DNA from 3 places in the Metabacillus sp. cB07 genome. Region 1 is predicted to be linked to each of the others. Evidence: a T-box and tRNA genes for the amino acid it is inferred to sense, from the RefSeq annotation. Region 1 holds a T-box; the other regions hold tRNA genes.
The links. A T-box is a leader RNA that pairs with one kind of tRNA and senses whether it is charged. The one in region 1 lies ahead of tyrS (tyrosine--tRNA ligase), so its partner is inferred to be a tRNA-Tyr.
Positions count from the first base shown of each region.

Region 2: it encodes a tRNA-Tyr, which carries the amino acid that the T-box ahead of tyrS (tyrosine--tRNA ligase) is inferred to sense. The anticodon was not compared.
Region 3: it encodes a tRNA-Tyr, which carries the amino acid that the T-box ahead of tyrS (tyrosine--tRNA ligase) is inferred to sense. The anticodon was not compared.

Region 1 is NZ_CP069296.1:3,148,280-3,152,665, reverse strand. It holds gene JOJ89_RS16175 (transglycosylase domain-containing protein) at 1-1,953, opposite strand, end outside; T-box leader at 2,084-2,305, shown strand; gene tyrS (tyrosine--tRNA ligase) at 2,354-3,619, shown strand; gene JOJ89_RS16165 (hypothetical protein) at 3,746-3,964, shown strand; partial or broken gene JOJ89_RS16160 (MerR family transcriptional regulator) at 4,057-4,386, opposite strand, start outside.
Region 2 is NZ_CP069296.1:171,008-175,393, forward strand. It holds rRNA gene JOJ89_RS00965 (23S ribosomal RNA) at 1-1,839, shown strand, start outside; rRNA gene rrf (5S ribosomal RNA) at 1,967-2,082, shown strand; tRNA gene JOJ89_RS00975 (tRNA-Asn) at 2,106-2,180, shown strand; tRNA gene JOJ89_RS00980 (tRNA-Thr) at 2,182-2,254, shown strand; tRNA gene JOJ89_RS00985 (tRNA-Glu) at 2,273-2,347, shown strand; tRNA gene JOJ89_RS00990 (tRNA-Val) at 2,387-2,462, shown strand; tRNA gene JOJ89_RS00995 (tRNA-Thr) at 2,490-2,565, shown strand; tRNA gene JOJ89_RS01000 (tRNA-Tyr) at 2,575-2,659, shown strand; tRNA gene JOJ89_RS01005 (tRNA-Gln) at 2,774-2,848, shown strand; tRNA gene JOJ89_RS01010 (tRNA-Lys) at 2,901-2,976, shown strand; tRNA gene JOJ89_RS01015 (tRNA-Leu) at 2,991-3,071, shown strand; tRNA gene JOJ89_RS01020 (tRNA-Gly) at 3,079-3,153, shown strand; tRNA gene JOJ89_RS01025 (tRNA-Ala) at 3,159-3,231, shown strand; gene rocF (arginase) at 3,416-4,315, shown strand.
Region 3 is NZ_CP069296.1:624,194-628,579, reverse strand. It holds gene JOJ89_RS03310 (cupin domain-containing protein) at 1-712, opposite strand, end outside; gene JOJ89_RS03305 (hypothetical protein) at 927-1,562, opposite strand; tRNA gene JOJ89_RS03300 (tRNA-Leu) at 1,808-1,888, opposite strand; tRNA gene JOJ89_RS03295 (tRNA-Leu) at 1,924-2,009, opposite strand; tRNA gene JOJ89_RS03290 (tRNA-Cys) at 2,031-2,104, opposite strand; tRNA gene JOJ89_RS03285 (tRNA-Gly) at 2,114-2,188, opposite strand; tRNA gene JOJ89_RS03280 (tRNA-Gln) at 2,247-2,321, opposite strand; tRNA gene JOJ89_RS03275 (tRNA-His) at 2,355-2,427, opposite strand; tRNA gene JOJ89_RS03270 (tRNA-Trp) at 2,455-2,528, opposite strand; tRNA gene JOJ89_RS03265 (tRNA-Tyr) at 2,546-2,630, opposite strand; tRNA gene JOJ89_RS03260 (tRNA-Thr) at 2,640-2,715, opposite strand; tRNA gene JOJ89_RS03255 (tRNA-Phe) at 2,729-2,804, opposite strand; tRNA gene JOJ89_RS03250 (tRNA-Asp) at 2,815-2,890, opposite strand; tRNA gene JOJ89_RS03245 (tRNA-Met) at 2,894-2,970, opposite strand; tRNA gene JOJ89_RS03240 (tRNA-Val) at 3,053-3,128, opposite strand; tRNA gene JOJ89_RS03235 (tRNA-Glu) at 3,144-3,218, opposite strand; tRNA gene JOJ89_RS03230 (tRNA-Ser) at 3,228-3,317, opposite strand; tRNA gene JOJ89_RS03225 (tRNA-Asn) at 3,322-3,396, opposite strand; rRNA gene rrf (5S ribosomal RNA) at 3,413-3,528, opposite strand; rRNA gene JOJ89_RS03215 (23S ribosomal RNA) at 3,657-4,386, opposite strand, start outside.

The sequences.
Region 1 (4,386 bases):
ATTTGGATTGGAGGCTACAAACCAGATGTCCCTGTACTCCTGGCTCGTTCCCGTTTTTCCTGCCCAGTCTGCATTGAACGACAGGTATTTTTTTGCGGAAGTCGCTGTCCCTTCACTGATGACATCTCTCATCATATCAAGTGTCAAATAAGCAGTCTGAGGTGAAAAAACATCTACTGGTGTTGATTTGTGCTGGTAAATGACTTCTCCTGTTTTTGTTTCAATTTTCTCAATCAGATAAGCATCAATAAATTTTCCGCCGTTTGCAAATGTTGTATAGGCATTAACGTTTTCTTCAACAGTTACCCCGGTAGTTATACCTCCTAGTGCCGTAGAAAGTCCACCGTCACTTTTATGAATAGTGGTCATGCCCATTTTTTTCAGGTAAGAAAGAGGATCTTTATTCTGTATTTTCATGTATGCTTTAACTGCAGGTATATTATATGATTTAGCGAGGGCGAATCTTGCGCTTGTAAAACCATGAAATCTTCCGTCAAAGTTACCTGGAGAGTATTTTCCTGGCAATGGGACATCCGCAAGAACAGAACCAGGCTGAAGTTCACCAAGCTCCATAGCTGGTGCATAAGCAACAAGCGGCTTCATTGTCGATCCATTCGACCGCGGTGCGTCTGTCGCGTGATTCGTCTGTGAAACATCGTGATCTCTTCCCCCGACAAAGCTGAGGATTTTTCCGGTTTTGTTTTCGATTAACACAGCCCCTACTTCAACCGGTTCCTGAACCTGAGTCTTTTTGCCTGTTTCTTTATTAATCTTGTATTCTGGTTTACTGTTGCCGTAATATTCATAGGATTTGGCAATGGCATTCATTTTATCGTACATATTTTTATTGACAGTAGTGTGAATCTTGTAGCCGTTTTGTCTTAGATTTCTGTCTGCCAGAGCTTTGTATTCGGCATAGAGCTCTTTATTTTGCTTCAGTTCATCCAGTTTGCGGCCGTCTTTTTCCGCAAGCTGGGCAAGAATGATATCTCTTGCGCGCTCTTCAATTTCGTATGTTAGCCAAGGATATTCATCAATGGAAGAAGGTTTTGCGGCTGTTAAGCTTTTTCTGAGGTCGAATTTGCTTGCTTCCTGATATTCCTGCTGGGTAATAAAGCCTTTGTCGTGCATGCGGCGCAGAACGGTTTTCATTCTGGACGTTCCCGCGTCAAGATCTCCTTTAATTTTACCTTCGTTTGTAAACGGAGTATAGCCAAACGGGCTTTGCGGAAGTCCCGCTATAAACGCAGCCTGAGGAAGGGACAGGTCTTTTGCATCGACTCCGAAAATACCTTGAGCAGCTGCCTGTACTCCCGCGACATTTCTGCCTGATGCATTTCTTCCAAGATCCGCTACATTCAAGTAAGCTTCAAGAATCTCTTCCTTTTCAAAAAAACGTTCAAGTCTGAGGGCGAGCAGGATTTCCTTTGCTTTTCTGTCAAAAGAAACTTCATCGGTCAGGATCTGATTTTTGATGAGCTGCTGAGTCAGAGTGCTTCCTCCCGAACGGGTAGCTGAGTTAGTTGCTTCCTGGAAAAGGGCGCGCATAATCGCTTTAGGAACAACGCCATCATGCTCATAGAAGAATTCATCTTCAGTGGCGATTACTGCATTTTTCACATGATCCGAAATATCCGCAAGCTTTACTTCCTGCCGTTCAATATCTGCCCGGAGCTTGCCGAGATAAACATTATCCGAAAAATAAACCTGCGAGGTTTCTTCATAGTTGTAGATGTCTTTTTTCATTGAATTGTATGTGCGGAGAGGTTCATCTTTTACGAGAGAAGCAAAATAGCCTGCTCCTACGCCCGCACCGAAAGAAGCCGTCAGTAAACCGATTACAATAAACACAAGCACCAGGTTCCAGATGACTCCATATGTAATGTTAAACCCTTTAATTGTTCTATGTTTGTAAGGCATCCATTTTCTGTACCACGTTCTAAGTTTATCCATGAGCGTATCATCCCCCTATACAATCACTTCATTATATCATATAAAAACAGTTCTTTTGTATGATCTTGTCAAATCGGGGCGGATCGTTTGACAAGTCATGCTGAGTTGTGGTAAAAAAGATTTATTATTATTTATCGCTTTGAATGGAAGAAGTAGTGAACATCTCCCTGTCCCAGAAAGCTGATGGTCGATGCAAATCAGCACAAAGATGGATCATGAATTACCTCCAGGAGCTTCTTTTGTGAACGGCAGATCTGCCAATTAGCAGAAGACGGTTAAAGGCCGTTATCTTTTCGAGACGGGAAGCATGCTTCCCAAAGCAGGGTGGTACCGCGTATTCCACGCCCCTTCATTTATTGAAGGGGCGTTTTTGTATTTTATGAAAAAGGAGAGAAGCAAAATGAGTGAATTGCTCAAAGATCTTCAGTTTAGAGGATTAATTCAACAAATGACAGACGAAGAAGGCCTGAAAAAGGTGCTTGAAGAGGAGTCTGTTAAATTATATACAGGATTTGACCCGACAGCAGACAGCCTGCACATCGGCCATCTGCTTCCAATCTTGACGCTTCGCCGTTTCCAGCAGGCAGGACACCGTCCGATTGCCCTCGTAGGGGGAGCAACAGGAATGATTGGAGACCCGTCCGGCAAAAAAGCAGAACGTACGCTGAATACATCTGATATCGTCAAAGAATGGTCAGATAAAATTAAAAACCAGCTGTCACGTTTCCTTGATTTTGATCCTTCAGGCAAAAATCCTGCCGTACTTGCAAACAACTTCGACTGGATCGGCTCTATGGATCTCATTACGTTCCTAAGAGACGTTGGCAAAAACTTCGGCATCAACTACATGCTTGCTAAAGATACGGTTGCATCAAGAATCGAATCCGGCATCTCATACACAGAATTCAGCTACATGATTCTGCAATCATACGACTTCCTGAACCTATACAGAGAAGAAGGCTGCAGACTTCAGGTTGGAGGAAGCGATCAGTGGGGCAACATTACAGCAGGTCTTGAGCTGATCCGCAAATCAGAAGAGAATGCAAAAGCATTCGGTCTAACTGTACCGCTTGTGACAAAATCAGACGGCACAAAATTCGGCAAAACAGAAGGCGGCGCGATCTGGCTTGATAAGGAAAAGACAACGCCTTACGAGTTCTACCAGTTCTGGATCAACACAGACGACCGCGACGTTATGAAATACATTAAGTTCTTTACGTTCATGTCACACGCGGAAATTGAAGCTCTTGAGCAGGAGCTTGTGAGCTCTCCGGAAAAACGTGCAGCTCAAAAAGCACTCGCTGAAGAAATGACAAAGCTTGTGCATGGAGAAAAATCTCTTGATCAGGCCATCAAGATTTCACAGGCGCTGTTCAGCGGCAACATCAAAGAACTGACGGGCGACGAAATTGAACAGGGCTTCAAAGACGTTCCTGCTTTTACAGTTGAAGAGGACGAAATCGGCTTGATTGACCTTTTAGTCAATGCCAAAATCTCTCCTTCAAAACGCCAGGCGAGAGAAGACGTATCAAACGGAGCGGTTTACATTAACGGCGAACGCGTTCAGGAAACAGACAAAGTTCTTGGAGCCGAAGACCGCATTGACGGCAAGTTTACCGTGATCCGCAGAGGGAAGAAGAAGTACACGCTGATTCAGTACAAATAATTTTGGAAAGCCTCTATTTATAGGGGCTTTTTTTCTTGCCAAAAATTACACTCCATACCTCCCAAAAAAAGTTGTAAGCGAACAGGTGTTTGCATATAATAAAGGGAGAGCAAAGGAGCTGAAAAAATGAACGGACTATTTGAGAGGTCGATTAATCAGAAGCTTCCGATTGAAATTATTTATCTTTCTGAAAAAGGAGCTTTGTCCCAGAGAACAATCGCTGTGAGGGAGATACGCGGCAGTTATGTGAAGGCATACTGTTATTCAAAACAGCAGGTGAGGATCTTTAAGGCTGACAACATTTTATCTGCCGGTTTGAAGGGGAAGATAGTGAATTATGCGTAGTTTTAGAAAAAACGGTTGGCGATTCAAAGAGACAAAGACTGCCTTTGTTCCATCCTATTAAAGATAAAATAAAGGCAGTTTTCAAGTCGTGCTTAGTCGTTTACTTTATGAATTTTCTCTGTTCCTGCGTCCATCGCAGTCTTGTAATACCAGCATTTATGATGAATGATTTCCATCGTCTTTTTCAATTCCTCAATTTGAGCCGCTACACTCGCCTTGCGTTCGATAAACATTCATACCTCTGTTGCAGCGTAGAATCTCCCTCAGAACACCAATCTATAAAAGCTTTAATTTCTTTTATGGGCATTCCAGTAGATTTCAGGCATTCAATAATTCTTAAAGCTTCAATATCTGATTCTTTAAACACTCTTGTCCCGGTGGATGTTCGTTCTATGAAAGGCATCAGGCCTTCTTTGTCATAG
Region 2 (4,386 bases), 1.2 Mb from region 1:
GACAACCAGGATGTTGGCTTAGAAGCAGCCACCATTTAAAGAGTGCGTAATAGCTCACTGGTCGAGTGACTCTGCGCCGAAAATGTACCGGGGCTAAACGTATCACCGAAGCTGCGGACTGTTCTTACGAACAGTGGTAGGAGAGCGTTCTAAGGGCGTCGAAGCCAGACCGGAAGGACTGGTGGAGCGCTTAGAAGTGAGAATGCCGGTATGAGTAGCGAAAGAGGGGTGAGAATCCCCTCCACCGAATGCCTAAGGTTTCCTGAGGAAGGCTCGTCCGCTCAGGGTTAGTCGGGACCTAAGCCGAGGCCGAAAGGCGTAGGCGATGGACAACAGGTTGATATTCCTGTACCACCTCCTCACCATTTGAGCAATGGGGGGACGCAGGAGGATAGGGCAAGCGCGCTGTTGGATATGCGCGTCCAAGCAGTTAGGCCGGGAAGTAGGCAAATCCGCTTCCCATATAAGGCTGAGCTGTGATGGCGAGGGAAATTTAGTACCGAAGTTCCTGATTCCACACTGCCAAGAAAAGCCTCTAGCGAGGTGAGAGGTGCCCGTACCGCAAACCGACACAGGTAGGCGAGGAGAGAATCCTAAGGTGAGCGAGAGAACTCTCGTTAAGGAACTCGGCAAAATGACCCCGTAACTTCGGGAGAAGGGGTGCTTTTTAGGGTGAATAGCCCTGAAAAGCCGCAGTGAATAGGCCCAGGCGACTGTTTAGCAAAAACACAGGTCTCTGCGAAGCCGCAAGGCGAAGTATAGGGGCTGACGCCTGCCCGGTGCTGGAAGGTTAAGGGGAGAGGTTAGCGCAAGCGAAGCTTTGAACCGAAGCCCCAGTAAACGGCGGCCGTAACTATAACGGTCCTAAGGTAGCGAAATTCCTTGTCGGGTAAGTTCCGACCCGCACGAAAGGCGTAACGATCTGGGCACTGTCTCAACGAGAGACTCGGTGAAATTATAGTACCTGTGAAGATGCAGGTTACCCGCGACAGGACGGAAAGACCCCGTGGAGCTTTACTGCAGCCTGATATTGAATTTTGGTACAGCTTGTACAGGATAGGTAGGAGCCTTGGAAGCCGGAGCGCAAGCTTCGGTGGAGGCATTGGTGGGATACTACCCTTGCTGTATTGAAATTCTAACCCGCAGCCCTTACCGGGCTGGGAGACAGTGTCAGGCGGGCAGTTTGACTGGGGCGGTCGCCTCCTAAAATGTAACGGAGGCGCCCAAAGGTTCCCTCAGAATGGTTGGAAATCATTCGCAGAGTGTAAAGGCACAAGGGAGCTTGACTGCGAGACCTACAAGTCGAGCAGGGACGAAAGTCGGGCTTAGTGATCCGGTGGTTCCGCATGGAAGGGCCATCGCTCAACGGATAAAAGCTACCCCGGGGATAACAGGCTTATCTCCCCCAAGAGTCCACATCGACGGGGAGGTTTGGCACCTCGATGTCGGCTCATCGCATCCTGGGGCTGTAGTCGGTCCCAAGGGTTGGGCTGTTCGCCCATTAAAGCGGTACGCGAGCTGGGTTCAGAACGTCGTGAGACAGTTCGGTCCCTATCCGTCGTGGGCGCAGGAAATTTGAGAGGAGCTGTCCTTAGTACGAGAGGACCGGGATGGACGCACCGCTGGTGTACCAGTTGTCTTGCCAAAGGCATCGCTGGGTAGCTATGTGCGGAAGGGATAAGTGCTGAAAGCATCTAAGCATGAAGCCCCCCTCAAGATGAGATTTCCCATCACATTTGTGAGTAAGAACCCTGAAAGATGATCAGGTTGATAGGTCTGAGGTGGAAGCGCGGTGACGTGTGGAGCTGACAGATACTAATCGTTCGAGGACTTAACCACAGTCTAACTAAGCGTAAGTTGCACGTGAATCTTGTTATCAAACGTTATTCAGTTTTGAAAGAATAACTTCTTTCAAAAAAAGCTTGAAATCTTCGGATTTCATAGTATAATAATTTTTGTCACTATGTCTGGTGATGATGGCAAAGAGGTCACACCCGTTCCCATGCCGAACACGGAAGTTAAGCTCTTTAGCGCCGATGGTAGTTGGGGGTTTCCCCCTGTGAGAGTAGGACGTTGCCAGGCTTGTGAACAAATCATTATATTATTCCGCAGTAGCTCAGTGGTAGAGCTATCGGCTGTTAACCGATCGGTCGTAGGTTCGAGTCCTACCTGCGGAGCCATGCTTCCATAGCTCAGTCGGTAGAGCACTTCCATGGTAAGGAAGAGGTCATCGGTTCAAGCCCGGTTGGGAGCTTACATTACAACTTCAACTGGCCCGTTGGTCAAGCGGTTAAGACACCGCCCTTTCACGGCGGTAACACGGGTTCGAATCCCGTACGGGTCACCATTGTTTTTTTATGTGAAATACTAAACATTCTTTTCTTCTGGAGGATTAGCTCAGCTGGGAGAGCATCTGCCTTACAAGCAGAGGGTCGGCGGTTCGAGCCCGTCATCCTCCACCATAAGAATTAAATAATCTTACTTCAAATGCCGGTGTAGCTCAATTGGTAGAGCAACTGACTTGTAATCAGTAGGTTGGGGGTTCAAGTCCTCTCGCCGGCACCACTGAAATGTGGAGGGGTAGCGAAGTGGCTAAACGCGGCGGACTGTAAATCCGCTCCCTCCGGGTTCGGCGGTTCGAATCCGTCCCCCTCCACCATTTTATTTAGACAAGCTGGAATTGAATAGTTTTTGTCTGGACTGTAAATAATAAGGTTAGTTAACATAAACCTTTTTACGGTCAATTCCAATTTTATAAATTACATACTTTCATTGGGCTATAGCCAAGCGGTAAGGCAACGGACTTTGACTCCGTCATGCGCTGGTTCGAATCCAGCTAGCCCAGCCATTTTCTTTTGAACTGTGTGTCTGCGCAGGATCTTAAGACTGAATTCATTTATGTGCCATTAGCTCAGTCGGTAGAGCATCTGACTTTTAATCAGAGGGTCGAAGGTTCGAGTCCTTCATGGCACACCATTTTTCCTTAATATGCGGGTGTGGCGGAATTGGCAGACGCGCTAGACTTAGGATCTAGTGTCTTTGACGTGGGGGTTCGAGTCCCTTCACCCGCATGATGTTGCGGAAGTAGTTCAGTGGTAGAACACCACCTTGCCAAGGTGGGGGTCGCGGGTTCGAATCCCGTCTTCCGCTCCATATTCGGGGCCTTAGCTCAGCTGGGAGAGCGCCTGCCTTGCACGCAGGAGGTCAGCGGTTCGATCCCGCTAGGCTCCATCTTTAAACCTAAGACTATATGGTCTTAGGTTTTTTTGTTTTCCAAAAATGGTTCGGAGGAGTTATTGAGTCATTTATTTAACAGAAAACTCTGTATATATATACATAATTTTGTCGAGTTGAGTCATCTCCCTTTTTGAACGTACAATAGAGGCACAGGCTTCTAATAAGGGGGATGATTGAGATGAAAGAAAGAATATCAATTATTGGAGTACCAATGGATCTTGGACAAATGCGCCGCGGTGTCGATATGGGGCCGAGTGCGATTCGATATGCCGGTGTTGTTGAGAGATTAGAAGGGCTCAGCTATAAGATTGAAGATAAGGGCGATATTGAGATTGGTCGTGCGAACAGAGAAGAAGAAGCAGCCAATAACCTGAGAAATTTGAAAGCGGTGTCAGAGGCCAGTGTGAAGCTTTCAGATCAGGTGGATGAAGCGATCAAATCGGGTTCTTTTCCACTTGTTTTCGGCGGAGACCACAGCATTGCAATCGGGACGCTTGCAGGGGTGTCAAAGCACTATGAGAATCTCGGAGTCATCTGGTACGATGCCCATGGCGATTTAAACACTGGAGAAACGTCACCATCAGGCAATATTCATGGTATGCCTCTTGCTGTCAGCATTGGAATCGGTGATGAGGCACTCACGAGAATTGGAGGCTACACACCTAAAGTAAAGCCTGAGAACATTGTGATTATAGGTGCCAGGTCGCTTGATCAGGGTGAGAAAGAGCTGATTAAGGAAAAGGGAATCAAAGTATATACCATGCATGAAATTGACCGCCTTGGTATGACGAAGGTGATGGAGGAAACCATCGAGTATTTGAAGGAACGTACGGATGGAGTTCATCTATCATTGGATCTTGACGGACTTGACCCTCATGATGCACCTGGTGTCGGAACACCTGTTATTGGCGGCATCAGCTACAGGGAAAGCCATCTTGCCATGGAAATGCTTGCAGAATCAGAGATTATCACATCAGCAGAGTTTGTTGAAGTAAATCCGATTCTTGATGAAAAAAATAAAACCGCAACAGTTGCTGTTGCTTTAATGGGCTCTTTATTCGGAGAGAAGCTCAAATAATAACGGGTACAAAAGGCATAGCCGATTGAGGCTATGCCCTTTCCATTTTTACGGGATTCTTTTAAGATAGA
Region 3 (4,386 bases), 1.6 Mb from region 1:
CCTTCCCTACAAGCACGCCCATCAAAATAAACTCCTGAAGAATGTGAACCGCATTGATCCCTCTCTTCACATCCTCAAGCCCCTCCTTCACCAAAAACTCCGTGTGCTTTACCCATTCATCCGGAGTCTTGCCACCAATAACGGTTTCTCCTCCGTTATGGCCATGACTTTCTTCAGCTGCAGCCGCATCCGCTTTCGTCTCATGAACCGTACCAAACGGATGGTTTGGAGGAGCATAGATCGAATAAAGTTTCAGCGGAGATTTGCCCGTATTGGTGACATTGTGCCACGTTCCGGCCGGTATGATGATCGCCGTATCATCATAGACGTTTCGCATGAAAGGCAATTGGTCTTTGCTCTTGCCCATCTGAACAATCCCCTGCCCCTCTTCAACCCGCAGGAACTGATCAACATCAGGATGCATCTCCAAACCGATATCTTCACCCGGATTAAGACTCATTAACGTAAGCTGCAGGTGAGTTCCTGTCCATAACGCCGTCCGGAAATTATTGTTCAGCAGCGTCGCTTCATTAATATTAATAACAAATGGCTCTTTTCCATAATCCTTTAATGAGAGTCTGTAATCACCCATCTCAGAGGGGTAGCTGCCTGGATAGTTCCAATAGGCCGGTTCTCTGTAGTAATTGTTCATCGGTGCATGAACTTGAGGATAATAAGGATTTGGATACCAATAATTCGGATAATAATACATTCTTCTCCACCCTTTCAGCGCATATAAAAGCATCATATGCAGGGAGGTGGGCGGGGGGTACTTGGGGTTGAATTTATATGATTGAGTCAACACGATGGGCGTTCAGATATAACAAAAAAGCCAATGCTCTGTTTGCTTAGAGCATTGACTTTGCTTGTTTTTATGTAAGCTATAGATGCCGGTGATCGGGGTCAAACCGACACTCCAGAAGCAACTATTTCTCCATTTTTCTAGAGCTACTATCCAATCGATTTGAAGCACTATCTAACTTCTCATTAACAATATCAAGAGACTTAAATAATGAATTGAAAATAGGAACAGCAATTTTATATAGTAGGACAAAAATAAAACTAAAAACTGAAGTGACAAAACGTATAACACTACCGGAAAATACCCAAGTTACTTTAAAAAGTAGTTCTATTATTAATAAAATGGATCTGACAAGCCCACTAAATGGAAACGTCGGAATAATGTTTCTCAACTTTTCTATATATTGAAAAACAATATAGTAAATTCCCGGAAAAAATTTGTCAATAAAGCCAATGATTGAAAATACAACTCCATAATTAATGAACAAATTTAATAACTCATTATCATTGAAATAATAGGTTTGGTTATATTCGTTATACAAAGCATTATGTTCTATTAACCCCATAGTGAAAAGAAACTCAATAAAAAGATATATTAGATTATACATTGTTACAAACATAACCAACTTAAATTTAAATAGTATCCATCCTATTATGATTAGAAAAGCTACCTTAATCCAAGAATTTAATTCTACTGTTGAACATTTGGGAGACACCTTTTTATTTTCCTTAAATCTACTCCTACTATTTAGCTCATTCATATTCTACCCCTCTAACATAAATACTTATAATTCATGTATATGGATATATTATACAACAAACGAAAAGACTTTTAGTGCTTTTTATTCATTAATATTTACCTACTCATATAAAGATTATTTATCATTTGACTTAATAGTAAAAATATCTTTTAAATAATTCCTCTTTCGTGCAAATAAATATTTTTATATAAAAAAAGACTTCCTAACATGTTGTTAGAAAGTCTTTAGATTTATTACTTTTTAGATACCGGTGGTCGGGGTCGAACCGACACTCCAGAGGAACACGATTTTGAGTCGTGCGCGTCTGCCAATTCCGCCACACCGGCAAATTGATCATTTTCTTGAACTGGATACTGGTTGATGCCGAGGACCGGAATCGAACCGGTACGGTAGTCACCTACCGCAGGATTTTAAGTCCTGTGCGTCTGCCAGTTCCGCCACCCCGGCTAAGGGTGAGTTCATAAAAATTGGAGGCGACACCCGGATTTGAACCGGGGATAAAGGTTTTGCAGACCTCTGCCTTACCACTTGGCTATGCCGCCTTAAGATTCTGGAGCGGAAGACGGGATTCGAACCCGCGACCCCCACCTTGGCAAGGTGGTGTTCTACCACTGAACTACTTCCGCATTCGCTGTAATTGTATCTTATGCAGCTGGTGCACAAAGATGACTGTTAAAGTGAAAATGGCTGGGCTAGCTGGATTCGAACCAGCGCATGACGGAGTCAAAGTCCGTTGCCTTACCGCTTGGCTATAGCCCAAAACAAAAATAAAAACCCTAATAAGTAAAAAGGGGCGACTGATGGGAATCGAACCCACGAATGCCAGAGCCACAATCTGGTGCGTTAACCACTTCGCCACAGCCGCCATTATACTATATAAGATTAATTAAATTGGCAGGGGTAGTAGGACTCGAACCCACACCGGAGGTTTTGGAGACCTCTGTTCTACCTTTAAACTATACCCCTGTATTCTTTTTTAAAAATGGTGGAGGGGGACGGATTCGAACCGCCGAACCCTGAGGGAGCGGATTTACAGTCCGCCGCGTTTAGCCACTTCGCTACCCCTCCACATTTCAGTGGTGCCGGCAAGAGGACTTGAACCCCCAACCTACTGATTACAAGTCAGTTGCTCTACCAATTGAGCTACACCGGCATATAAGTGTAAATGGTGGCTTGGGACGGAATCGAACCGCCGACACAAGGATTTTCAGTCCTTTGCTCTACCGACTGAGCTACCAAGCCTTTATAAAAATGGCGGTCCCGACCGGGATCGAACCGGCGATCTCCTGCGTGACAGGCAGGCATGTTAACCGCTACACCACGGGACCATTTGGTTGCGGGGACAGGATTTGAACCTGCGACCTTCGGGTTATGAGCCCGACGAGCTACCAGACTGCTCCACCCCGCGATAATAATAAGGTAATTCTTTTTCGTCCCGATAAGTTGGTGTTAAACCTGCTTGACCGTTACGCTGCTGCTTTGAATTTTCATGGTGGAGGATGACGGGCTCGAACCGCCGACCCTCTGCTTGTAAGGCAGATGCTCTCCCAGCTGAGCTAATCCTCCGCAGTGAAAATATGTTGGTGACCCGTACGGGATTCGAACCCGTGTTACCGCCGTGAAAGGGCGGTGTCTTAACCGCTTGACCAACGGGCCATAAAGTTGTGGCGGAGAGCAAGGGATTCGAACCCTTGAGACGGGTTACCGCCTACACGATTTCCAATCGTGCTCCTTCGGCCACTCGGACAGCTCTCCAAAATGGCTCCGCAGGTAGGACTCGAACCTACGACCGATCGGTTAACAGCCGATAGCTCTACCACTGAGCTACTGCGGAATAATAATTTTCACCAGCCTGGCAACGTCCTACTCTCACAGGGGGAAACCCCCAACTACCATCGGCGCTAAAGAGCTTAACTTCCGTGTTCGGCATGGGAACGGGTGTGACCTCTTTGCCATCATCACCAGACATAGTGACAAAAATTATTATACTATGAAATCCGAAGATTTCAAGCTTTTTTTTGAAAGAAGTTATTCTTTCAAAACTGAATAACGTTTGATAACAAGATTCACGTGCAATTTACGCTTAGTTAGACTGTGGTTAAGTCCTCGAACGATTAGTATCTGTCAGCTCCACACGTCACCGCGCTTCCACCTCAGACCTATCAACCTGATCATCTTTCAGGGTTCTTACTCACAAATGTGATGGGAAATCTCATCTTGAGGGGGGCTTCATGCTTAGATGCTTTCAGCACTTATCCCTTCCGCACATAGCTACCCAGCGATGCCTTTGGCAAGACAACTGGTACACCAGCGGTGCGTCCATCCCGGTCCTCTCGTACTAAGGACAGCTCCTCTCAAATTTCCTGCGCCCACGACGGATAGGGACCGAACTGTCTCACGACGTTCTGAACCCAGCTCGCGTACCGCTTTAATGGGCGAACAGCCCAACCCTTGGGACCGACTACAGCCCCAGGATGCGATGAGCCGACATCGAGGTGCCAAACCTCCCCGTCGATGTGGACTCTTGGGGGAGATAAGCCTGTTATCCCCGGGGTAGCTTTTATCCGTTGAGCGATGGCCCTTCCATGCGGAACCACCGGATCACTAAGCCCGACTTTCGTCCCTGCTCGACTTGTAGGTCTCGCAGTCAGCTCCCTTGTGCCTTTACACTCTGCGAATGATTTCCAACCATTCTGAGGGAACCTTTGGGCGCCTCCGTTACATTTTAGGAGGCGACCGCCCCAGTCAAACTGCCCGCCTGACACTGTCTCCCAGCCCGGTAAGGGCTGCGGGTTAGAATTTCAATACAGCAAGGGTAGTATCC